DNA from 3 places in the Amycolatopsis cynarae genome. Region 1 is predicted to be linked to each of the others. Evidence: riboswitches for the same ligand, from Rfam matches in the RefSeq annotation. Region 1 holds a riboswitch; each other region holds the start of a gene.
What was found. A riboswitch is a leader RNA that binds a small molecule or an ion and turns the genes downstream of it on or off. The one in region 1 is predicted to bind S-adenosylmethionine.
Positions count from the first base shown of each region.

Region 2: linked by a shared signal. The riboswitch ahead of thrC (threonine synthase) and the one ahead of ORV05_RS01770 (methionine ABC transporter ATP-binding protein) in region 1 are both predicted to bind S-adenosylmethionine.
Region 3: linked by a shared signal. The riboswitch ahead of ORV05_RS21865 (aminotransferase class V-fold PLP-dependent enzyme) and the one ahead of ORV05_RS01770 (methionine ABC transporter ATP-binding protein) in region 1 are both predicted to bind S-adenosylmethionine.

Region 1 covers NZ_CP113836.1:376,093-381,272, reverse strand. The annotation lists gene ORV05_RS01785 (4-(cytidine 5'-diphospho)-2-C-methyl-D-erythritol kinase) at 1-319, opposite strand, end outside; gene ORV05_RS01780 (TetR/AcrR family transcriptional regulator) at 330-908, opposite strand; gene ORV05_RS01775 (MFS transporter) at 1,043-2,482, shown strand; gene ORV05_RS01770 (methionine ABC transporter ATP-binding protein) at 2,514-3,521, opposite strand; SAM riboswitch class I at 3,721-3,808, opposite strand; gene rsmA (16S rRNA (adenine(1518)-N(6)/adenine(1519)-N(6))-dimethyltransferase RsmA) at 3,874-4,734, opposite strand; gene ORV05_RS01760 (resuscitation-promoting factor) at 4,841-5,180, opposite strand, start outside.
Region 2 covers NZ_CP113836.1:5,053,320-5,058,499, forward strand. The annotation lists gene ORV05_RS24145 (DUF6346 domain-containing protein) at 1-535, opposite strand, end outside; gene ORV05_RS24150 (VOC family protein) at 525-905, opposite strand; gene rpsT (30S ribosomal protein S20) at 1,123-1,383, shown strand; gene holA (DNA polymerase III subunit delta) at 1,481-2,455, opposite strand; SAM riboswitch class I at 2,570-2,702, shown strand; gene thrC (threonine synthase) at 2,715-3,980, shown strand; gene ORV05_RS24170 (ComEC/Rec2 family competence protein) at 3,999-5,180, opposite strand, start outside.
Region 3 covers NZ_CP113836.1:4,579,888-4,585,067, reverse strand. The annotation lists gene ORV05_RS21885 (penicillin-binding transpeptidase domain-containing protein) at 1-73, shown strand, start outside; gene ORV05_RS21880 (ArsR/SmtB family transcription factor) at 155-844, shown strand; gene ORV05_RS21875 (DUF167 domain-containing protein) at 844-1,110, shown strand; gene ORV05_RS21870 (potassium/proton antiporter) at 1,218-2,696, shown strand; SAM riboswitch class IV at 2,760-2,874, shown strand; gene ORV05_RS21865 (aminotransferase class V-fold PLP-dependent enzyme) at 2,907-4,247, shown strand; gene lspA (signal peptidase II) at 4,274-4,849, shown strand; gene ORV05_RS21855 (RluA family pseudouridine synthase) at 4,846-5,180, shown strand, end outside.

The DNA.
Region 1 (5,180 bases):
TGCCCCCGGCGACCGGGATGCCCTTGCGCAGCACCACCCGCACCTTCGGGTCGGGCTTGCCGACGTGCGCGGCGAGCGCCTGCACCGCACGCCAGGCCAGGTTGTTCGCGCCGGTGGGCACGGAGGCCTCACCCTCGCCGTAGACCTCGACGCCGGGCTCCTCGGCGACGGCGACGGTGACCTCGTCGGTCAGCGACAGGGCGTGGAACACGGTGGTCAGGTCGTGGAAACCGTCCTCGCGGAGATCACCGACCGACAGGTGCAGATTTATCTTGGAGGGCACCCGGACGGTGACCGGTGGGGGTACGACGGCTAGCACGGGCTCAAGACTACGTGGCCGCCCCGGAGGGCCGCTCATGAGGAGAAACAAGTTCCAGCGCGACCCGCAGCGCGACCTCCGCGTGGTCGGCGTCCTGGTCCTCTTCCTGGAACTGCGGGCTGTTGCCGATCATCAGCGCCGCGAGCGCGAGCCGGGCCCGCAGCTTCGCCGCCGGGTCGTCCATTCCCGCCGTGATGATCCCGAACAACTCCTTCATCCGGCCCACAAGCGGGTTGCGGTCGTGGAAGTCCTTCAGCGCGGGCTGGTTGTCCTGCATGAACCGCATCACGGGGCCGAACTGGCCCTCCACGAGCCGGGCGAGTCTGCGTATCAGCTCCGCCCGCGCGGGGTCCGGATCCTGCTGGGTCCGGGCCCAGGCGAGCACTTCGTCCAGCGAGGCGGCGAGGTCGTCGAGCAGGCTCGCGACGATGTCCTCCTTGGTGCGGAAGTGGTAGTAGAGCGCCGCCTTGGTGACATCGAGCCGTTCGGCGATCTCCCGCAGGGAGGTCTGCTCGTACCCCCGCTCGACGAACAACTCGAGCGCGACCTGCTGGATGCGCTCCCTGGTGTCGCTGCGACGCCCCGCCATCGCCGTCCTTCCTAAGGATCTTCTCAAACTAACTTGACGGCCGACTAGTTAGAGCTTACCTTACGGCTAGCCAGTTAACTTGTCGGCCGTCAAGTAATGGTTGTTTTCAAGCTTACTTCCTGAGGGGATCGACCATGACAACCACTGTTCCCGCGCGCTCCGAGGCGCCCGCGGACCGGCGCCGGTGGTGGGCGCTGGCCGTGATCGGACTGGCCCAACTGCTGGTCATCATCGACACCACGATCGTCAATATCGCGCTGCCCTCGGCCCAGCACGACCTCGGCATGTCCGACGCGGCACGCCAGTGGACCATCAGCGCCTACACGCTGGCCTTCGGCGGGCTGCTGCTGCTCGGCGGCCGCCTCGCCGACCGGCTCGGCCGCAAGAACACCCTGATCGTTGGCGCACTCGGCTTCGCGATCGCCTCCGCCGTCGGCGGCGCGGCGACCGGACCCGGCATGCTGATGGCCGCCCGTGCCGCGCAGGGAGTGTTCGCCGCACTGCTCGCACCGTCAACGCTTTCCCTGCTCACCATCACGTTCACCGAGACGAAGGAACGGGCGAAGGCGTTCGGGATCTACAGCGCGATCATGATGTCCGGTGCCGCCGCCGGGCTCATCACGGGCGGCGCGCTCGCCGAGTACCTGAACTGGCGCTGGTGCCTCTACGTCAACCTCCCGGTCGCGGTGGCGGCCGGGCTCGCGGGCTGGTTCGTGCTGCCCTCCGTGGCGGGACACCGCGAGACGCGATTGGACTGGATCAGTGCGCTCCTCGGCAGCGGCGGCATCGTCGCCCTCGTCTACGCACTGTCCGAAGTGGCCACTCGCGGCTGGGGTTCCGGCCTTGTGCTCGGGCTGCTCGGCACCGCGCTGGTGCTGCTGGCGGCGTTCGTCCTCCGGCAGGCCCGCGTGGCCAACCCGCTGCTGCCCCTGCGCATCCTCGCCGACCGCACCCGAACCGGCGCCTACCTGAGCATCGCCGCGGCCGCGTTCGGGATGTTCGGCATGTTCCTGTTCCTGACCTACCAGCTGCAGGCGATCATGCACTACGGCGCGTTCACCGCGGGACTGGCGTTCCTGCCGTTCCTGCTGGGCAACGTGCTGGTGTCCACGCTGATCACGCGCCGCATCCTGCCCCGCACCGGACCGCGACCGCTGTTGGTGACCGGCCTGCTACTGATGGCAACGGGACTGCTGACGCTCACCCAGCTGAGCCCGGCCTCCTCGTACTGGGGCCTGATCCTGCCGGTCGAACTCGTCCTCGGCGCCGGGGCCGGGCTGGCGATGCCCACGGTGATGAACATCGCCACGGTCGGTGTCGGCGAGCGAGACGCCGGGGTGGCGTCGGCGTTCATCACCACCTCGCAGCAGGCCGGAGCCTCACTGGGCACCGCGTCGCTCAACACCATCGCGGCGAGTGCGACCGCCTCAGCCTCCGGACTCGGTGCGGTCGGCGCCACCGTGCACGGCTACGCGGTCGCGAACGGCTGGGCCGGTGCGATCGTCGGCCTCGCGGCCCTCGCCATCGGCGCCCTCGTCACCCGCCCCCGGACCGCCACCCCGGCGGCTACCTGACGGCCGTGAGGGACCCCCTCACGGCACTGCCTCAGGCGGCGACGAGGCGCTTCGGGCCGTCGGCGAGCCGGGTGACGTGGGCGCCGCGGTCGCCGATCCACGCCAGAGCCGCGTCGGCCTGACCGCCGCGCACGCCGACCCGGAAGCGCGCCACCGGGGTGTCGCCGACCCGGGTCAGGCCGCCGCCGATGGTGGCGAGGTCGACGTCGAACCGGGTGGAGGCCTCCGGCAGCAGCGCACCGACGGCGGCGAAACCGATCAGCACCACGTCGGCCGCCCGGTCGTAGCTCGCGGCCTGGGCACGCGGCGTCTCGACGGCGGGCAGCAGGGTCTCGGCGATCCGGCTGTCCGGGGTGGCGAGCAGGTTCAGCAGGGCGCCCGACTCCACGACCCGGCCCGAGTCCAGCACCGCGACCTCGTCGCAGACCCGGCGCACCACACCCGCGTCCTGGGTGGTCAGCAGCACCGTCACCCCGAGTTCGGCACGGGCGCGGTCGAGCACGGCGAGCACGCCGCCCGCCTCCTCGGGCGCCACTCCGGCGGTGGGGTCGTCGGCGAGCAGCACGGCGGGCCCGGAGACCAGGGCACGCGCCAGCGCGACCCGGCGCCGCTGCCCGGGGGTCAGCTCACCCGGCCGCTGCGCGGCACGCTGCGTCAGCCCGGCCACGTCGAGCAGCCGTCCGACGCGGCTCCGCCGCTGCGGGCCGTCCACCCCGAGCTGTTCGAGCGGAGCGGCCACGTTCCCGGCCGCGGTGCGCTCCTCGTGCAGCACCGGGTTGAGCACCGCCACCTGGCGCCGCACCTCGCGCAGCCTGCGGCCGTCCAGCGCGGCCGTGTTCAGCCCATCCAGCCGCACCGTCCCGCGGTCCGGCTTCTCCTGCAACGCGATGCAGCGGGCCAGTGTCGACTTCCCCGCCTCGGCGGGACCGAACACGCCGTACAGCGAACCGGCGCCGATCTCGAGGCTCACTTCCCGCAGAGCGAGCACCGGAGACGGGTTACCGGGAAAGGACTTGGTCAGCTTTTCGAGAGTGATCACAACAGCTCCACAGGACGAGCGCCGGCAAGATCCGGGCGCGAACAGTCGTCAGCACAAGGGACCGTCCATTGTGGACGGTCGGCGAAGGGTGAACGAATTTCAGCTAGTGAAAACGGTCAGCGACGACATGCGCAGACGCTCCGGCGGCACTCATCGACGACTCGGCGCCTGGTGAGCATTCGCGTGCGATACACAGAATCCTCCATCGATCCTGGCGGTAGCACCTGCCCGGCGGGTGGTTGCTGCGACTTCGGCGAGCCAGGTCTCTCAGTCGCTCGGGATGGATACGTAAAGAGTAGAACGGACGCGACCAGGCAAGCGCAAGCCCCAGGGGACAGATCACATCCGAAGGTCACACGGACGGCGGTAAGGCCCTACGTTCCGCGATCCGGGCGAAATCACCGACCGTCAACTGCTCTCCCCGGGTGCCCGGGTCGACGCCCGCCGCTTGGAGTAGCGCACCCGCGCGCTCGGCCGAACCGGCCCACGAGGCGAGCGCGGCCCGCAGCGTCTTGCGCCGCTGCGCGAACGCGGCGTCGATCACCGCGAACACGGCCGCTCGATCGGCCGTCGAGACCGGTTCGGCGGCCCGTTCGAAGGCCACCAGCGCGGAATCGACGTTCGGCACGGGCCAGAACACCGAGCGGGGCACCGGGGCGACCTTGCGCGTGTGGCCGTACCAGGCGAGCTTCACGCTCGGTACGCCGTAGATCCGGCTGCCCGGCCCGGCCGCCATCCGGTCGGCGACCTCGGTCTGGACCATGACCAGCGCACTGGCCAGCGAAGGCAGTTCGGCCAGCAGGTGCAGCACCACCGGCACGGCCACGTTGTAGGGCAGATTGGCGACCAGGGTGGACGGCGGTACCGGCAGTTCGTCCGCCCGCAGCTTCAGCGCGTCGCGGGTCAGCACGGTCAGCCGCGACGCCGCTTCGGGCGCGTGTTCGGCGGCGGTGGCGGGCAGCCGCCCGGCCAGGACCGGATCGATCTCCACGGCCGACACCCGCGCCCCCGCGGCCAGCAGGCCCAGGGTCAGCGAGCCGAGCCCGGGACCGACCTCCAGTACGGAGTCGCCGGGGGCGACCCCGGCCAGTTCCACGATCCGCCGGACGGTGTTCGGGTCGTGCACGAAGTTCTGGCCGAGCTTCTTGGTCGGCCGCACCTCCAGCTCGGCGGCCAGCCCACGGATCTCGGCGGGCCCGAGCAGCGTAGTCACGCCCGGAACTCTACTGTCAGTTCAGGCCGAGTCGGCCAGGGCGGTGCCCCCAAGGCGACCTTGAGGGCGTTCATGACCCTGAAGGTGTCCTTCAGGGTCATCCGGATCAGGCCCGGGCGCCGCAGACCGGCCAGGCGCTGTAGCCGCCGCGCGCGTCGCGCACCTTGGTCGCGATCGCGATCTGCTGCTCGCGGGTGGCCTGGTTCGGGTACTGGGCGTACGCCCCGCCGCCGTAGGCGAGCCAGGTCTGCTGGTCGAACTGGAGACCGCCGTAGTAGCCGTTGCCGGTGTTGGTCGCCCAGTTGCCGCCGGACTCGCACGCCGCGATGCGGTCCCAGGCCGCTCCGTCGCTGACGACGGGCTGTTTGGTGCCGATCCGGACGATCTTCGGCTTGGCATCGGTCAGCACCTTGACCGAGAGCTGCTGCCGGGCGGTTTCCTTGCCG
Region 2 (5,180 bases), 2.8 Mb from region 1:
CCGCGGCCCGGTCGGCGGGGGTGACCGGCCAGTCCCGCTGCGCCCGCCGCCCGGCGAGCCGCTGCTGCCCGGCCCGGGTCCGCCCGGTCTCCGGTTGCGGCGGGCCGGGAACCGGGCGGGCCACCCGGACGAGGGCGTAAGCGGTCCCGGCGCCCAGCACCGCGGCGGCAGCCCCGGCGACCGCGAGGGCGAGCGGACGGAGCACCACCGGCCAGACCGCCCCGTCGCGCCCGTAGACACTCCCGTCGCGGTAGACGGGGACATCTTCCTCCCCCGGGGTCAGCACGCCTGGGGCGAATTCGGCCCGCTCGACGTCCCCATCGCCCCACCGGACCTCAGCGACGCAGCCGTAGACGTCACCGAAGCCGTACGCGCTCACCGGCCCGTGATGCACACACGCGAGCACCGACGCGGACCCGAACCGGTCGGCCTCCGGCCCGCCGCCCGCCGTCATCCGGGACACCGTCGCCAGCGTCAGCAGGGCCAGCACGAAACCGGCGCCCCACAGCAGCGCCCGCAGTGCCCTACCCGCCACGGACGTCGGTCCGAAGTGGATGGTCGGCCGGGATCTCGACGAGCACGATGCGAACCCCCTCCGGATCGGAGATCCACGCCTCCCGCAGCCCCCAGGGCTCCAGCAGGGGCTCCCGGTCGAGCCGCACCCCGCGGCCTTCGAGCTCGGCCACGGCGTCGGCCAGATCCCGGACCTGCATCCACAGCACCACGTTCGAGGCGGGGCCTCCCTCACCGTGCCCGGAAACCTCGAGAAGGCCCTGCCCAAGGAAGAAGACCGTGCCTCCGGGGAAGGTCCGGTAGATCGCCAGGCCGAGGACGTCGCGGTAGAACGCCGTCGACCGCTGGGGATCCGCGGGCCGCAGCAGGACCCGGCTGCTCAACACCTGCATGCGTCCTCCCTACCGCACGGCGCGACAAGGCGGCAATCGGGGCGATTCCGGCACGCGTCCCGGCCTGCGGCGAGCGAGGCGCCGACGGGGCCTGCCCGCGCTGCTGGTAGCCTTGTCGCTCGTTGCCGTGTGGCATTCCGCCAGGGAGGAAACCCGGGTTTCCGGGGCCACGAGAACACGGCGGCGAATCCCGGAAGCAGATCGAAGGAGTGCCCGCGTGGCCAACATCAAGTCCCAGATCAAGCGCATCACGACCAACGAGAAGGCGCGCCAGCGCAACCAGTCGATCAAGTCTTCGGTGAAGACCGCGATCCGCAAGTTCCGCGAAGCCGCCGAGGCCGGGGACAAGGACAAGGCGATCGAGCTGCAGCAGGCCGCCGCGAAGAAGCTCGACAAGGCCGCCAGCAAGGGTGTCATCCACCCGAACCAGGCCGCGAACAAGAAGTCGGCCATGGCCAAGCGCGCCAACCAGCTCTGAGTTCACGCATCCCGGAGGGCCCGCCGCTGCCACGCAGCGGCGGGCCCTCCGTCGTTGCGCAGCCCGCCCGGGGAAATGTCGGTGCCGGTCAGTGCCGTCAGTGCCGGTCGCGTGCGTCGGCGAGATCGAGAATCGCCCGTTCGAGGGCGTAGGACGGATCGGCCGCCTGGCCCTTGACCTCGGCGTTCACCCTGGCCACGATGCCCATCGCGGCGGCGAGCCCGGCCGGGGACCATCCGCGCGACTGCCCCTGTGCCTTGCGCACCTTCCAGGGCGGCATGCCCAGTTCGCCCGCCAGCTGGTTCGGATTGCCGCGGCCCGCGGCGGACACCCGCGCGATCGTGCGGACGGCGTCCGCGAGCGCATCCGCGACCAGCACGTGCGGCACGCCGATCTGCTCGGCCCAGCGCATCGACTCCAGCGCGGCGGCCCGGTCACCGCCCACGGCCTTCTCGGCGACCGCGAAACCGGTCACGTCGGCCCGTCCCCGGTGGTAGCGGCGGACCGCCTCCTCGTCCACCTTGCCCCCGGTGTCGGCGACCAGTTGGGCCGACGCCGACGCCAGTTCCCGCAGATCCGAACCGACCGCATCGAGGAGCACGGCCACCGCGCCCGGCTCGATCCGGCCCCCGGCCTGGCGGACTTCGTTGCGCACGAACATTTCCCGCTCGGCGGACTTGGTGATCTTCGGGCATTCGGTGACCTGTGCGCCCGCCTTGCGCAGTGCGGCGGGCAGCGCCTTGGCCGCCTTGCTCCGCCCGCCACCGGTGTGGACGACGACGAGCACCACACCCTCGGCGGGCATCTTGAGGTAGGACAGCACGGCGTCGGCGAGTTCCTGTCCTATGTCCTGCGCGGCCTCGAGCACGATCACCCGGCCCTCGGCGAACAGTGAGGGGCTGACCAGTTCGGCCAGTCCGGGCACGGTGAGCTCGGCCGCCTTGGCCTTCGTGAGTTCCGCCGCGGGATCCGTCTTCCTGGCCGTTTCGAGCGCGGCACGCACGGCACGCTCGACGAGGAGTTCCTCTTCGCCGAGGACGAGATGAAGGGACGGGACCGCGGGCGAGCTCACGCCACGATCCTGCCACGGTGACGAACCCCGCAGGGGCATGGCGCCGCGAGAACGCCCTGTCGTATGGTGTTAGGCGCGTGCCGCCTGGAAGGGCCGCCGCACACAACCGAATACCGCTCATCCAGAGGGGCAGAGGGAACGGCCCGATGAAGCCCCGGCAACCGGCGTCAGCCTGTCATCTCGATTCCGCGAGGTAGCTGACGACCACGGTGCCAATTCCGGCCCGCCCCGGCGGGACAGATGAGGAAAGGACCTCGCGATGACTGCCACCCTCAGGACTGCTTCGACCGGCCGCGCCCTGGACCTGGGCCCCGCCGTGGAACTGGTTTCCAAAGAGGAGGGCCACCGCCAGCCGCTCGCCCCGGAGTTCGTTTCCGCCGAGGACTTTTCGCCGCTGGAGGTCGCCTACGACTTCGGCCGGGTCCGCCGGGAGGACATCGAAGCCGGGCCGAAGAACATCTGGCGGTACAAGAAGCTGCTGCCGGTGCCCTCGAACGTCGAGGAAATCCCGAACACCGAACCGGGCTGTACCAGGCTGGTGCGTGCCGACCGGCTCGCCAAGGCCCTCGGCCTGAAGCGGCTGTGGGTCAAGGACGACACCGGCAACCCCACCCACTCGTTCAAGGACCGCGTGGTCGCCGTCGCGCTGGCCGCCGCGCGGGAGTTCGGTTTCGACACCCTCGCCTGCCCTTCGACCGGCAACCTGGCCAATGCCGTGGCGGCCGCGGCGGCCCGGGCCGGCTGGCGCTCGGTGGTGCTGATCCCGTCCTCGCTGGAGCGCGCGAAGGTGCTCACCACCGCGGTGTACGACGGCGACCTCATTGCCGTCGACGGCAACTATGACGACGTGAACCGCCTCGCCACCCAGCTCGCCGCCGAGCACGACACGTGGGCGTTCGTGAACGTCAACGTCCGCCCGTACTACTCGGAGGGCTCCAAGACCCTGGCCTTCGAGGTCGCCGAGCAACTCGGCTGGCGCCTGCCGGAGCAGATCGTGGTCCCGATCGCGTCCGGCTCCCAGCTGACCAAGGTGGACAAGGGCTTCCGCGAACTGGGCAGCCTCGGCCTGGTGGAAGAGAGCCCGTACAAGGTCTTCGGCGCGCAGGCCACCGGCTGCTCGCCGGTCTCGGCCGCGTTCCGCAACGGCTACGACGTGGTGCAGCCGGTCAAGCCGGACACCATCGCCCGCTCCCTGGCCATCGGCAACCCGGCGGACGGGCCCTACGTGCTCGACACGGTCCACCGCACCGGCGGCGCGATCGAGGACGTCAGCGACGAGGAAATCGTCGAGGGCATCCGCCTGCTCGCGCGAACCGAGGGCATCTTCACCGAAACCGCCGGCGGGGTCACCGTGGCGACCGCCAAGAAGCTCATCGAGACCGGCAAGCTCGACCCCGAGGCGGAGACGGTGCTGCTGATCACCGGCGACGGCCTGAAGACACTGGACGCCGTCGAGGGCCGGATCGGTCCTAAGGCGACAGTGCCGCCGAACGCCGACGCCGTCCGCCGGGCGCTCGAAAGCTGACCGCACGGGCCCGCACGCTCATTTTCCCCTGCGCACCAACGCGAGTTCTCCCTTCTGGCTGAGCACCGCCGCGTCGCCGTCGGTGTCGGTGCGGGCGACAAGCGCACCACCCGCGGCCAGTGTGTCCATTGTGGACCTACTGGGGTGGCCGTAGGGGTTGCCTGCGCCGGCACTGACCAGTGCCACCCGCGGGGACACCGCGGCGAAGAACTGGGGCAGCGAGTAGCGGCTTCCGTGGTGTGGTGTCTTGAGCACCTCCGCGTGCAGATCGGTGCCGTCGGTGAGCAGGGCGCTCTGGGCGAGGAGTTCGACGTCGCCGGTGAGCAGGACCCGGCCGGCCCGGGTGGTCGCCCGCAGCACCACCGAGGTGTTGTTGATCCCGGTGCCGTCGGTTTCGTCGTCCTGGCGGGGGTTCACGTAGTGCGGTCCGAGTACCTCCAAGGTGAGTCCGGGCCAGTCGAGCCGACGGCCGATGTCCAGTTCCAGCAAGGGCACGCCGTGCCGTGACGCGACCTCCGCAACCTGGCGCCACGCCCACCCGGGTATCCGTCCCGGCCCGACCGCGACCGCGCCGACGGAGCGCCCGTCGAAGACGCTGTCCAGGCCGCCGACGTGGTCGGCGTGCAGGTGGCTCAGCACCACCAGGGGAATGCGGTCGACGCCGAGGCGGCCGAGGCAGGCGTCGGCCGGGCCGGGCTCGGGACCGGTGTCGACCAGGACGGCGCGGCCGGGATCGTCCGTGGCGAGGACCTCCGCATCGCCCTGGCCCACGTCGCAGGAAACGGCCACCCAGCCCGGCGGCGGCCACTGTGGTGCGATCACCCGGACCGGCACCACCACGAGCAGTACGCACACCAGCACCAGGGCCAGCGCGATCCGCAGTGCCGGACGGCGGAAGGCGAGCACCAGCAAGGCCACCACCACCGCCGCGAGGAGGGCACCCCACCAGCCCGCGGGCCAAGGCAACAGCGCACCGGGCACCCGGGAGGCGTGCCGGGCCAGGGTGAGCAGCCATTCGGCTTCCGGCCCGGCCGCCAGGGCGGGCAGCCGGGCCGCCTCGGGCCAGACCGTGGCGAGCGCCGCGGTCACCACACCCAGCACGGTCGCCGGTGCGACCGCGGGCGCCGCGAGCACGTTCGCGGCGACGGACACCACACTGACCTCACCGGCCATCCCGGCGAGGACCGGCGCGGTGACCAG
Region 3 (5,180 bases), 3.3 Mb from region 1:
GCTGCTGCTGGGCACCAACTCGTCCAAACCGGCGGTGGCGGCCTCGGCGTCCTTCCTGTCCCGGCTCGGCTGAATCCCCGGCCAGGCCCACCGCAGTGCCCACAAGCGCACCGTGTCGGCGACGGCCGAAACAAAGCTGCCCTACGGTAAGAGCATGAACACCCTCGCCCTGGCCGAGGTCGCCGCCGTGCTCGCCGACCAGAGCAGGGCCACGATGTGCCTGGCCCTGCTCGACGGCCGCGCCTGGACCGTGGGGGAGCTGGCCAAGGCGGCCGGGATCAGTCCGTCCACGGCGAGCGAGCACGTCACGCGGTTGCGGGACGCCGGTTTCGTCACGGGGGCCCGCCAGGGACGGCACAGCTACGTGCGGATCACCGACCCGCAGGTGGCCGAGCTCATCGAGCAGCTGGCGCAGCACGCCGAACGAAGGCCGGTGCAGGGCCTGCGCGAGTCGGTGCGGGCGCGCAGGCTGTCGTTCGCGCGCACCTGCTACGACCATCTCGCCGGTGCACTGGGGGTGGCCGTCCGCGACGGCATGCTGCGCACTGGGCTGGTCGATCTCGCTTCCGGGTTGACGCTGACCGCGCGGGGGCGCGAGGTGCTGGCGGAGCTGGGCGTGCCGGTGCCCGCGCCCCGGGACCGGCCGCTGCTGCGGGAGTGTCTGGATTGGACAGAGCGCCGTGAGCACTTCGGCGGGGCGCTGGGAGCGGCGCTGCTCGGCCACGCCGTGGCCGAGGGCTGGCTGGACCGGAAACCGCACCGCGCGATCGTCCTCCGCCGGACCGGGCCGTTCGCCCGCCTCGGTGTCGGGGAAACGGTGCTCGCCGGGGCGGTGACCGCCTGATGCGCTTCACGATCCGCGTGAAACCGGGTGCGAAACGGGATGCGGTCGGCGGGGAACACGGCGGTGCGCTGATCGTGTCGGTGAAGGCACCCGCGGTGGAGGGCAAGGCCAACGAGGCGGTGTGCAAGGTGCTGGCCAAGGCCTTGGGCGTGCGCAGCCGCGACATCGTGGTGGTACGCGGTGAACGCGCGCGCGAGAAGCTGATCGAACTGGCCGACGCGCCGCCCGGACTGGGTGAGCTGCTGGACTCCCTTCGCCGGAGCTGACCACTTCGGACGGCCGATGGCGGTCTTTCCGGCGCGCCCGGGCCGAATCCGGGACGTATTGCCGAACCCTTATCCTTGAAGGGAGGCGGGTCGGCAGGGGAGGTGCGGTGGCGGAACTTCCGGTCGTGCTGGGGCTGGGCGCGGCCGTGTTGCTGGCCTCCGTGCTCGCGGTCCGGCTCTCCACCCGGGTCGGCCTTCCCTCGCTGCTGCTCTACCTGCTGCTCGGGGTGCTGCTCGGCAAGGCCGGTTTCGGTATCCAGCTCACCGATCCCACGCTGACCCAGTCGCTCGGACTCGCCGCACTGGTGCTGATCCTCACCGAAGGCGGCCTGACCACACGCTGGTCGTCGGTCAAACCCGCGCTGGCGCAGGGAATCGCTCTGTCCACTGTGGCCGTTGGGTTGAGCGTGGCGATCACCGGGGCGGCACTGCACTGGCTGCTGGGCCTGGACTGGCGCATGGCTCTGCTGTGGGGTGCCGTGCTCGCCTCCACCGACTCGGCCGCCGTGTTCTCGGTGCTGCGCACGCTCGGCATCCGGCGGCGGCTGGTGGGCGCGCTGGAGATCGAGTCCGGCCTCAACGACGCCCCGGCCTACATCGCCGTGGTCGTGCTCGCCGAGGGTTCGCGGCTGGACTGGACGCTGCCCCTGCTGGTGGTCTACGAACTACTGGCCGGTCTCGCGGTGGGGGCGGCACTGGGCTGGCTGGGGGCGTGGGCCCTGCGGCGCGCCGCATTGCCCGCCACCGGTCTCTATCCACTCGCGACGGTCGCGATGTGCGTGGTCGCCTACGCCTGCGGCCAGTTCGCCCACGCGTCGGGACTGCTCGCCACCTACGTCGCCGCGCTGATCCTGGGCAACGCCCGCCTGCCGCACCGTTCCGACACGGTGTCCTTCGCCGAGGGCATGGGCTGGCTCGCGCAGATCGGGCTGTTCGTGCTGCTCGGCCTGTTTGCCACCCCGGAACGCCTGCTGTACGCGGTGGTGCCGGGCCTGGTGGCGGGCGCGGTGGTGCTGCTGCTCGCCCGGCCGCTGTCGGTGCTGGTGTCGCAACTGCCGTTCCGCGTTCCCTGGCGGGAGCAGGTGTTCCTGTCCTGGGCGGGACTGCGCGGGGCGGTGCCCATCGTGCTCGCCATGATCCCGCTCGCCCTCGGCCTGCCGGACGCGGAGCGGCTGGTGGACGCGGTGTTCGTGCTGGTCGTCGTGCTCACCCTGGTGCAGGGCACGACGCTGAGCAGGCTGGCGGGGGTGCTCGGCCTGTCCGCCGAGACCGAGCCGAAGGAGATCGAGGTGGACTCCGCGGCGTTGGACGAGCTCCAGGCGGCGCTGCTGCAGGTCCGCATCCAGCGGGGATCCCGGCTGCACGGCGTCTACCTCACCGAGCTGCGCCTGCCCGCGGGGGCGTCGCTGAGCCTGATCGTGCGCGACGGGAAGAGCTTCACCCCGCAGCGGACCACCCGGCTGCAGGAGGGCGACCAGTTGCTGGTGGTGGCCACCGAATCGGCGCTCGAAACCGCCGAGCGGCGGCTGCGCGCGGTGGACCGGGCGGGCCCGCTGGCGCGCTGGCGCGGCGAATCGGGCCGCTGACCGCCGTCCCACCATCCGGTCGCCGGTCGCCTCGTCCCGGCCCATTCGGCTAGGCTGCCCACAGGTCATGAGTGCCAGCGCGAAGCCCCGGCTCGCTGGCCGGCAACCCTCCTACCGCGGTGGGGTGCCCCGGGTGAGGACCTGGTCCGCCGCGCGGTGCGGCGGGCAAGCGCGGACCCCCCGGGGTCCCTGGGTCGTCCAGGAGACGTCGTGACGCTCACCGTCGGCAGCACCATCGACAGCACCGAAATCCGTGTCCGGCAGGACATCCCGGCCGTGCTGGGCACCCGCGTCCCGCTGGTGACCGGGGGAGAGACCGGCTACGCCAATCTCGACCACGCGGCCAGCGCGCCGTGCCTGGCCGCGGTCCGCGACGCCGTGGACGCCTTCCTGCCGTGGTACGCCAGTGCCCACCGCGGCGCCGGTTTCGCCTCGCAAGTGTCCACAAGGGTCTATGAGCGGGCACGGGAGGTGCTGCGGAAGTTCGCCGGCGCGCGCGACCGGGACACCGTGATCTTCACCCGCAACACCACCGACGCCCTGAACCTGTTGGCGCGCGCCCTGCCCCGGCACACCTCGGTGGTGCTGTTCGACACCGAGCACCATGCGGCGCTGCTGCCGTGGCGCGGCCCGAACGTGGTCCGCATCCCGGCGCCACGCACCCGGCTCGCGGCCGTCGCCGCGGTGGAGCGGGCGCTGGCGGGCTGCCCGGCCGGGCCGCGGCTGGTGGTGCTGACCGGCGCGTCGAACGTGACCGGGGAAACCCTGCCGGTGGCCGAGATCGCCGCGGTCGCCCGGCGGCACGGCGCCCGCACCGCACTGGACGCGGCGCAGCTCGCCCCGCACCGCCCGATCTCGCTGACCGGCCTCGACGTCGACTACGTCGTGCTGTCGGGCCACAAGCTGTACGCGCCGTTCGGGGCGGGCGCCCTGATCGGCCGCGCCGACTGGCTGCGCGCCGCCACGCCGTATCTGGCCGGTGGCGGCGCCACCAAGGCCGTCACCCGGCACGAGACCGGGGTCGGCGTCACCTGGCACACCGGCCCGGAACGGCACGAGGCCGGTTCACCCAACATCGTCGGCGTCCATGCCCTCGCGGTCGCCTGCGAGCAGCTCGGGGCGCACTGGGACGCGTTGGAGGCGCACGAGCACGCGCTGCTGGAGCGCCTGCGGGCCGGGCTGGCCGCCGTGCCGGGGCTGGCCGAACTGCGGTTGTTCGACGACGAGAGTGACCGGACCGGTACCGTGAGCTTCACCCTCGACGGCTTCGAACCGGGCTGGCTGTCGGCGGTGCTGTCGGCCGAATACGGCATCGGTGTGCGGGACGGCGCGTTCTGCGCGCACATCGCCACCCGCAGGCTGGCCGGGCAGGGCGCGCAGGCGGTGCGGGTGAGCCTGGGCCTGGGCACCACCGAAGAGCACATCGACCGGCTGGTGCTGGCGCTGCGGCAGATCGTCGCGCGGGGTGCCCGCTGGACCTACGGCCGCCCCGCCGGGCGCTGGGCGCCCGTGCCGGACCCGCGCCCGCTGCCCCCGTTCCTGGCCGGGTGAGCAGGGCGGACGGCCCGGCGTGGACAATGGTCCGGGTGAGCACCGAAAACCGATCGCAGCCCGAGACCAGCTCCGGGGAGGAACCGGCCCCGCAGGCGCCGAAGCGGCGGGTGGGTCTGCTCGCCGCCGTCGCCCTTGCGGCGGTCGCGCTCGACATCCTCACCAAGGTCCTCGTCGTGTCCAATTTGGAGGGACGGGAGCCGGTGAAGCTCCTCGGCGGCCTGGTCTACCTCCAGCTCGTCCGTAACCCCGGTGCGGCCTTCTCCATGGCCACCGGGATGACCTGGGTGCTGGCGCTGGTGGCGATCGCCGTGGTGGGCACCCTCATCTGGTTCGCCGGTCGCCTGCGCTCGGCGGGCTGGGCGGTCGGGCTCGGCCTGGTGCTCGCCGGCGCACTGGGCAACCTGATCGACCGCCTCTTCCGCGCGCCGGGCCCGCTGCGCGGGCACGTGGTCGACTTCATCTCCGTGTTCGCCCCCAACGCCGAGGCCTTCCCGGTGTTCAACGTGGCGGATTCGTGCATCTGCGTGGGCGGCGCCCTGATCGTGCTGCTGTCGGTGCTGGGCCGCGACTACGACGGAACCGTCCGGGGCCGCAAATGACGGCGCGGATGCTGCCCGTCCCCGACGGGCTCGACGGGATGCGCGTGGACGCCGGGCTCGCCAAGCTGCTGGGGCTGTCCCGGACGGTGGTGGCCGAACTCGCCGAAGCCGGTGAGGTGCTGCTCGACGGGCACCCGGCGGGCAAGTCCGACCGGCTGACCGCGGGCGGGCTGCTCGAGGTCACGCTGCCGGAGCCGGAGAACCACGTCCAGGTGGTCGCGGAGCCCGTCGAGGGCCTGCGCATCCTCCACGACGACGACGACATCGTGGTGGTGTCCAAGCCGGTCGGCGTGGCGGTGCACCCCAGCCCGGGCTGGACCGGGCCCACCGT